2 regions of the Paraburkholderia sp. J7 genome follow, and region 2 is predicted to be linked to the other one. Evidence: riboswitches for the same ligand, from Rfam matches in the RefSeq annotation. Region 2 holds a riboswitch; the other holds the start of a gene.

Evidence for each region. Region 2 has a riboswitch for cobalamin ahead of cobW (cobalamin biosynthesis protein CobW). Riboswitches for the same ligand answer to the same signal wherever they lie in the genome.
Region 1: it holds a riboswitch for cobalamin, as region 2 does, so the genes downstream of both, U5A58_RS04640 (TonB-dependent receptor domain-containing protein) here and cobW (cobalamin biosynthesis protein CobW) in region 2, are expected to answer to the same signal.

What each region holds. Positions count from the first base shown of each region.
Region 1 is NZ_CAJMYZ010000002.1:333,585-337,794, forward strand. Features, by position in the region: gene U5A58_RS04635 (hypothetical protein) at 1-333, shown strand, start outside; gene U5A58_RS04640 (TonB-dependent receptor domain-containing protein) at 321-2,252, opposite strand; cobalamin riboswitch at 2,353-2,535, opposite strand; gene U5A58_RS04645 (acid phosphatase) at 2,780-4,210, opposite strand, start outside.
Region 2 is NZ_CAJMYZ010000005.1:111,883-116,092, reverse strand. Features, by position in the region: gene cobN (cobaltochelatase subunit CobN) at 1-1,575, opposite strand, end outside; gene cobW (cobalamin biosynthesis protein CobW) at 1,603-2,694, opposite strand; cobalamin riboswitch at 2,916-3,186, opposite strand; gene U5A58_RS09935 (cobalamin biosynthesis protein) at 3,353-3,778, shown strand; gene cobO (cob(I)yrinic acid a,c-diamide adenosyltransferase) at 3,793-4,210, shown strand, end outside.

The DNA of each region.
Region 1 (4,210 bases), on a different contig from region 2:
CAATACGTGTGCGTGATGGAAGATCCGCTCATGCCTGCGTGCTTCATCAATCACGAGCGCGGGCTCTATACGGTCGAAACGCCGATGGCAAACGAAGACCGGAGCCGCCAGGGCCGCCGGCAGGGCGAAATGCCGCTGCCTGCGAGCTATATGCGTGAGATCCGGCGCTTGCTGTACATCGAACACCTGACGGCAGGTGGCGGGCTGAGCAAGGCGACCAACCTGTTGAGCAAGGACGCCAATTACCACGAAGCGGTCTTCAGGAATATCTGGAGCCGGTGCCAGGCGGAGAACCGCCGTCCAGCCGCTGGCTCCGATCCTCAAAACGTATAAGTGACCTTCCCAAACGCCGTGCGCCCGAGCGTGTTGTACCCGTACGCGGTCACATATTGCCGGTTGAACACGTTCGCGAGCGTGGCCGAAAGCGCGAGATGCGCATTGACCTTGTACGACGCGCGCAGGCTCACCGTCGTCCACGAAGGCAGGTAGATCGTGTTGAGCTGGTCGTCGAATGTCGAGCCGTTGTACAGCAGCGAAACGCCGGTGCTGAGCGCGTGGAGCTGGAACTCGTCCCACGTGTGATCCACGCTCAGGCTCACCGTCTGGCGCGGGCGGCGATTGAGCCAGGTCTGGTCGGTCACGTCCTGCGGATTCAGAATCCCCACCGTGAGGCTCACCGGCGTGTAGTTGCCGAGCGTGCCCTTGTACGAGAGGTCGAGACCCTGAATATGCGCGCGGCCCACGTTCACAGGCAGGAAGGTCTGCGAGTTGTACGTGATGAGGTCGTGCACGCGCGTGTCGTACACCGCGGCTGTGAACGTGCCGATCGAAGTGGTCGCATCGAGCGCCGCCTCGACCGAGTCGCTGCGCTCGGGCAGCAGGTTGGGGTTCGAGTAGCCTGGATAGTACAGGTCGTTGAACGTGGGCAGACGGAACGCATTGCCATACGAAACGCGCGCCGTGTAGACCGGCGTGATCGCCCACGAGAGCGCGACGTTGCCCGTATTGACCGACTCCCCCTGCACGATCTCGTGCCGCCCCGCGAGGAACAGCGTGACGGGCCCGAGCGTCGTGGACTGATGCATCGACACGGCGGAATCGTTGCGCGCGGGCAGGCCGCCCGGCACATCCACAGGCAGAAACGCCAGTTCGCGCGTGTAGTCGTAGGCGAGCTTGGTCTCGCCGTCGAGCGGCATGCCAAAGAGCGTGTGGCCCCTTTCCTGATGCGTGAGCGACGTGGAGGTGGCAAAGCGCGTCGAGTCGATCTCGTCGGTCGGGATCGTCGGGTCGTTCGAATAGAGGAACTCACGGTCCGTGGCGTACCCCACCGACTGGTCGAACTGCGTGGTCGGCGTGATGTCGAGGTGGAACGCGAGGCCGGTCGTGAGCTGGTTGTCGCGCTGCCGGTCGTTGCCCCCTGCGTTGTCGTAGGAGAGATCGGAGCGGTGGTACAGCGCGAAGGTCGAGATCGACCAGTTGTCGTGCGCGTAGCCGAGGCGCGCGTCCAGGTTCTGCGCGTGGTAAGGGTTGCGGCCGTCTTCGTGGCCGTAGGCCCAGGGCTGCGTCGCGTCGATGCCGGCCGTGTTGTAGTCATGCAGACCCAGCGAATACGTGAGTCCGCTCAACGCGGCAAGCGGCCCGGTCGAGCCGATCGTGCCCGAGGTGCGCACCTGCGTGTCGAAGGTCTTGTTCGAGCCGCCGCCGAACGACACGGTGGTCTGGTTCGGCTGGTTCGACGCATGGCGCGTGAAGAGCTGCACGACGCCGCCCACGGCGTCCGCGCCGAACGAGGCGGCCGCGGGGCCCGAGATCACCTCCACGCGGTCGAACGAGTCCGTCGCAAGATCGCCCCATTCGGCCGTGCCGGTGGTGACGGAGCCCACGCGTATGCCGTCGATGAACACAGCCACCTGGTCCGCCGACGACCCGCGGATGCTCACGCCCGTGTACGAGCCAGGCCCGCCGGTCTGCGAGACGGTGACGCCGGGCAGCGTGGCGAGCGCCTGCGCGATGCTGGGGTCGACGGGCGAGGCGCGGTCGAGGTCGGCGCGCGTGAGCACCTGGGTGGTTGCGTAGCGCTGGTCGAACGATTGCGGCAGGTGCTGCGTGTCGCCCACGACGAGGATATTGGGCAGCGTGGTGTCGTCGGTGGTTTGCTGCTGGGCCTGGGCGGGCGATGCGTCGGCGGCATGCGCGGTTTGCCACGCACAGGCGAGCGCGGCGGAAGTCAAAACGAACTGGCGAAACTTCATGATGCGGTGGCTGGAAACAGCGCTTGTTCAGGGCTGTCCTTGCAACGGGCGGCCGCCGCACGGGCGGTGCTTGCGCATTGGGGATCCCCGCCCGCTGCGGCTGCTGGACTCGGCTGATGGCAGGTCTCCTGGCTCGCGGGTCGACGTCCGTTGCCGGCCTTCCCGGTTTCCCAGTGGCCCGCTTTGGCATGGACTCGCCGCTGACAGTTGCGGGGGCAGCCGCAGTCTTGCACTGCGTTCCCTTTTGATCCCGTCGCCGGGAACCATCAGCGCGCAAGGGTAATGGCCGCGCATTGCGCGCGTCAACCTTTGCCCGGTGCGGTGTGGCGAAAACACCCGGTTTGGTCTGCCCCCCGGCGCCACGCGTTGACCGATGGACGTGCGCTGTTATGCGGGTGTCTCACGGCACGCGATCTCGTGCCGTTGACGGAGGGGCGAGAGAGGCGCTTGCGCAAGCCCCGGTGTTCAGTGCATAAAGCACGGCCCCGAACCATTGTGATTCGGGGCCGCTTTCCAGTGTGGCTACATCACGAGGCCGAGAGCTTCACCGCCACGCCGGTCGAAGAATAAACGGGCGTGGCCTTGAAGCCATCTACAGTGACGGTCGCGAACTTGACCGACGCGCCGCTGCCGTCGATCAGGTCGATCGTGTCGCCTGCCTTCGGCGCATAGCCGTTCACGAACTTCACGTGCAGCGTGCCGCCCGCCACCGTGAGCTGGCCGCCCACGCGCAGACGTCCGCCGCCGTTGCCGTCGATGTCGAGTTCGAGCGTCGTGCTGTCGAGCTGCGTGTACTTGCCCGCTACCGTCAACGGCGCGCTCGTCGAGACGCTCACGCTGCCTCCCGAGCCCACGTACACATCGCCGTTGCCGAAGGCCGTGGCCGACGCGGCCGCGAGCACGCCGCCGCTCACCTGCGAGCCGCCCGCGTAACTGTTGTTGCCCGCGAGCGTGAGCGTGCCGCTGCCCTGCAGCGTGAGCTTGCCCGAGCCGGCAATGTCGTTGCGCCAGGTGTCGGCGGCGTTGAAGCCGCCCTGGCTTGCGTCCATTGCGACGATCACGTTGCCGTTGAATGCGCCATAACCATCGGCAGCACTAAACATGTTCAGACGGCCCCAGCCTTCGGAGTCGTCCATGACCGGATAGCCCGAGACGACTTCGGTCGTCTTCAGCACGACGCGGCGCTGGTCGGCGCTCAGATACGGGAAGCGCGTTTCGAGCAGCACCTCGGCGCCCTTGGGTACGACAGGCGGCGCTTCGGTCGATTCGATCTGGCTGAAGCCGAACGTCAAGCGGCGCGCGAATTCCGACTTGTTGGTCGCGTAGTCGGAGAAGCGGTCGTTCGCGCTCGTGCCCGAATGCGCGAAGGTCGAGAAGGTCGTGGCGCTCGTGCCGGTTGCCTGTTCGAGCGCGCTGTGCGCTTGCGCGTAGGCCGCGCTCTTGAGCGTGGCGTTCGCGGGGTCGTAGAGATTCGCGGCCGTGGCGGCCAGCGCGAACATGCGTCCGCCGATCACGTCGAGCGGCGAATGCATGCCCGCAAGAATGCGGTTCTCGCCGAGTTCGAGGCCGCGGCTCGCCATTTCCTGGTAACGCTCGGGCACGAGGTAGGCCATCGTCATCGCGTCGCGCATGGCTTCGGCTTCGTGGCCGCTGATGAAGCCGCCGTCGGTCGAAGGCGTCGTGCTGATCGCCGGCACGAGCGTGGGGTCGACCACGACGCTCGTGCTCCAGCGGAATGGCCGCGCGTATTTGTAGAAGCGCTTGGCGGGTTCGGTCGAGGCGTTGTTGCCCATTGTGTTGAGCAGGTCCACCACCTTGCCGAACGTCGCGTTGCTCGTGCTGCCCACGCCCGTGTTGTTGCCCGAGTCGTTGTAGAGCGTGGTGGTTGCGTCCGCGGGAATCGACGTGATGCTCGTGGTTTGCTGCGCGGCCGCGCGCCAGGCGGCGGTGAGCGGGCC
Region 2 (4,210 bases):
TTCGGCGTCGTGGTAGTTCGCGTAAGTGTCGTCGCCGCGCGAGCGCGAAGGCTGAATGCCCACGAACACCTGGCCGCAGCGCCAGCCCGCGATCATGAAGCGGCCGCGCCGCACCGTGGGGTCCTCTTCCGGTACGCCCCAACGCGCGATCAGCGCGTTTTGCGCCTCGGCGGGCAACTGCGAGAAGCGCGCGCGGTAGTCGTCGAGCGAAAGGCTCTGCCATGCGGGGCGCAGCGCGCGTGTGTCGGGATCGTTCGTTACGCCCTGTGTGAGGATGCGCATGAGCGCGTCGCCGTCTTCGGGCAGATCGGCTACGCGGTAGCCTTCGTCGCGCAGCATGCGCAGGATGCCGACCACCGAAGCCGGCGTATCGAGCCCCACGCCGTTGCCAATGCGCCCTTCGCTCATCGGATAGTTCGCGAGCACGAGCGCGAGCTTTTTCTCCGCGTTCGGCAGGCTGCGCAAACGGCACCAGCGGCGCGCGAGTTCGGCCACGAAAGCCACGCGTTCCAGGTCGGGCTGATAGCGCACCACATCGACTTGCGTCTCTTTGCAGTGGTACGCGAGGCCCTTGAAGCTGATCGCGCGCGTGATCACGCGGCCGTCCACCTCGGGCAGCGCGATATGCATGGCGATGTCGCGTGAGTTCAGGCCGTGATTGTCCTTGACCCAGTCGTCGCGGTTGCCGCCGCTCAGGATCACCTGGAGCACGGGTGCGTCGCCGGCGAGCGCGAGCGGTTCGGGGTCGTCCAGCGACGAAGCCGCAAACGCCGTGGTGTTCAGCACGAGCGAGACATCGTGCTCGGCCGCCAGTTGATCGAGCACGTCGCGGCTCAAGGTGTCCTTGAGCGAGGTGATCGCAAGCGGCAGCGGGTTCATGCCGCGCGCCAGCAGCGCGGTAATGAGCGCGTCGAAAGCGGCCGTGTTCGCGGCCTGCAAATGCGCCTTGTAAAACAGCAGCGCGACGACCGGGGCGCCGGGTTGCCAGCGCGCGCGCCATTCGTCGATGGTCGCGACGTCGCGCTGCGGACAATAGAGCGCGGCGGCCGGCAGCGCGACGGGCGGCGCAGGCTCCCTGCCCCAGTCGAATGCGCGCCACGCGAGCGCGCGCAGAAACGATTCGGCGTTCGCCGCGCCGCCTTCGCGCAGATAACGCCAAAGCAGGCGGCAAAACTCGGGCTCGGCGCGGCTCTTCGCGATGAGATTGGGGTCTTCCTGCAAGTCGCCCGAAAACATCGCGAGCAGTTGCCCGCGCCGCTGCGCGAGCGAGACGACCTGCTCGATGCCGTAAGGCCAGTACGTTTCGCCACCCAGATGATCGACCACTACCACCCGCGCATGCTGCAACACGTCTTCGACGTAGAAGTCCACCGATGCGTTCTGGCGCAGGTACGTGACGTTCGCGAGCCGCACACCCGGAAAACCTTTGGGCAGGCGCGGTACGACGCTCGCCAGCAGCGCGAGCGTCGTATCCGCCGAACTGAGCACGACGATTTCTGCGGGCTGCTGATCGATACGGATGACGCCTTGCGTGTCGTCGACGAAACCGCCTGGCGTGGTGCGCAGCAAGTGCATGGTGCGGCCTCGTCTAGCGCAGCGCGGTCACTTCGCGCCCGCGGTCTGCATGTTCGCGAGCGCCGTATCGAATGCCGCTTGCAGCGTCGCGCCATCGAGGTCTTCGCCAATCAGCACGAAGCGGCTCGCAAGCGGCTGCGCCGCGCTTTCCTGCGCGTTCCAGCGGCGGTCGAAATAGCTGTCGAAGCGGCGGCCTACACCTTGAATCACGAGACGCATCGGTGCACCCGGCAGCGCGGCGAAGCCCTTCACGCGATAGATCGTGTGTGCATCGACGAGCTGCTGCAGCGCTTCGATCACGCTCTCGCGCGAAGCGGCCGCGCCCGACACCACGACCGAATCGAACTCGTCATGATGATGATCGGCGTCGTCGGCGGAACCGTGATGGTCGTGCCGCAGATGAATGCTCTCTTCGGAAGCCGCTTCGAGCCCGAGCAGCGTATGCAGATCGAGCTTGCCGTGCTGCGCGCGCACGATCTTCACCTGCTGCGGCAGCTCTTCGCGCAGCTCGGCAATGAGCGCGTCCTGGCCCGCTTCGTCGAGCAGATCGGTCTTGTTGAGAATGACGAGATCGGCGGCCGAAAGCTGGTCTTCGAACAGCTCGTGCAGCGGCGATTCGTGATCGAGATTCGGGTCGGCGCGGCGTTGTGCGTCCACGGCCTGCGGGTTCTCGGCGAACTGGCCGCTCGCGGCGGCGGGGCCGTCCACCACGGTCACGACTGCATCGACGGTGAACGCATTGCGAATCGACGGCCAGTTGAACGCCTGCACGAGCGGCTTGGGCAGCGCGAGGCCCGAGGTCTCGATCAGTACATGATCGATGTCGCCGCGGCGTTCGAGCAGTTTCTCCATCACCGGGAAGAACTCTTCCTGCACGGTGCAGCACAGGCACCCGTTCGCGAGTTCGTAGAGCTGGCCTTCCGTTTCGTTGCCGTTCTCGTCGCAGCCAATGCCGCAGCCACGCAGAATTTCGCCGTCGATACCGAGTTCGCCGAACTCGTTGACGATGACCGCGACGCGCAGACCGCCCGCGTGCTGGAGAATGTGACGCAGCAGCGTGGTTTTGCCGCTGCCGAGAAAACCCGTCACGATCGTGACCGGAATCTTGCGCATTTGCATGAAGTGCTCCTTCGGCGCCTGGCCGGATTGCGGGGCATGGTGCGTCGCGCTCGCCGTTCGTGCGGGTGTCGGGTGTCGTCGAGCGAGCACGCGCGTATCCGTGGAGACGCACTCACGCGCAACGATTCAGAAAACCTGCAGGGGACGAACGACCGGAAACGCACCCGGGCCTCGCCCGGCCGACGCGTGAATATCATGGACCCGGCACCGCATCCCCGCAGCGCGAATCCCACGTATCTGGCCGGTATCCGGACTGACGAAACACCGCTTCGCCTTCCCGCGCGAGTGGCCTTGCGGCCGCCTCGCACAGTGGCTTGGACTGCGTAAAGCATGGAAGCGGTGTGCGGCATTCGTTCGAACGCCGCGCTCGTTGTACCGTTGCGGGTGCAGTTCAGGTTGGCCATGCCCGAGGCGGGATGGCTCCCTGATTCCCGTTTAACTGCGCGCGCATCATGAATCGCGCGCGCGAGCACCAGAGTGCGTGCGAGTGTAGGCGCGGGGGGCTTGCGCGTCAAGGAAGGCGTGGGAAGCCGCAAAAGCGTGTGCTATCGTAGCGCGCATCCGGCAGCGACCGGAATACGACTGTTTTGCTTGCTCCGCCTCCGCCGTGAATCCTGTCGAAAATCGCGCCACGCGCGCAGCTACATTCGAAACCACGCTGGAGCCCGCACAGCGCGCGCCGTCGCTCGCGCTCGGCATTGGCTGCCGGCGCGGCGTGACGCTTGCGCAGGTCGACGCCGCCGTGCGCGCCGCGCTCGGTGCGTGGCCGCTCGAAAGCGTAACCTCCGTGGCCACGCTCGACGTCAAAGCCGGTGAACCCGCGCTAAAGGCGTTTTGTGCGGCGCATGCGCTACCGCTGTACACGTTCACGCGGGAGCAAATCGCCGCGACGCCCACGATCACGCCGCCCTCCGCTGCTGCCCAAGCGCAATTCGGCGTGGACGGCGTGTGCGAGCCCTGCGCGCGTCTCGCGGCGGGCGGCGGTCCGCTCGTGCGCGGCAAGCTGGCGCTCGACGGCGTAACGGTCGCGATCGCAGGCATGCTGCAAAACCCGGCAAACACGCAAGCGAAAGCCCCGCAATAAACCCACTCACGACGATGAAAACCGATCCCGAATCGCACCAACGCATGACGCAACGCCGCCGCGAGGGCCACGAGAAAAAACAGGCCGCCGCAACGCACGAAAAGGGCCTCCTGATCGTCAACACTGGCAACGGCAAGGGCAAGAGCACGGCAGCGTTCGGCATGGCCGTGCGCATGCTCGGCCACGGCATGAAGCTCGGCGTCGTGCAGTTCATCAAGGGCGCGCTGCATACGGCCGAACGCGATTTTCTCGGCAGCGTCGCGCACTGCGACTTCGTGACCATGGGCGACGGCTACACCTGGAACACGCAGAATCGCGACGGCGACATCGCCACCGCGCGCAAGGGCTGGGACGAAGCAAAGCGCATGATCGAAAGCGGCGAGTACGCGATGGTGATCCTCGACGAGCTCAACACCGTGCTCAAATACGAGT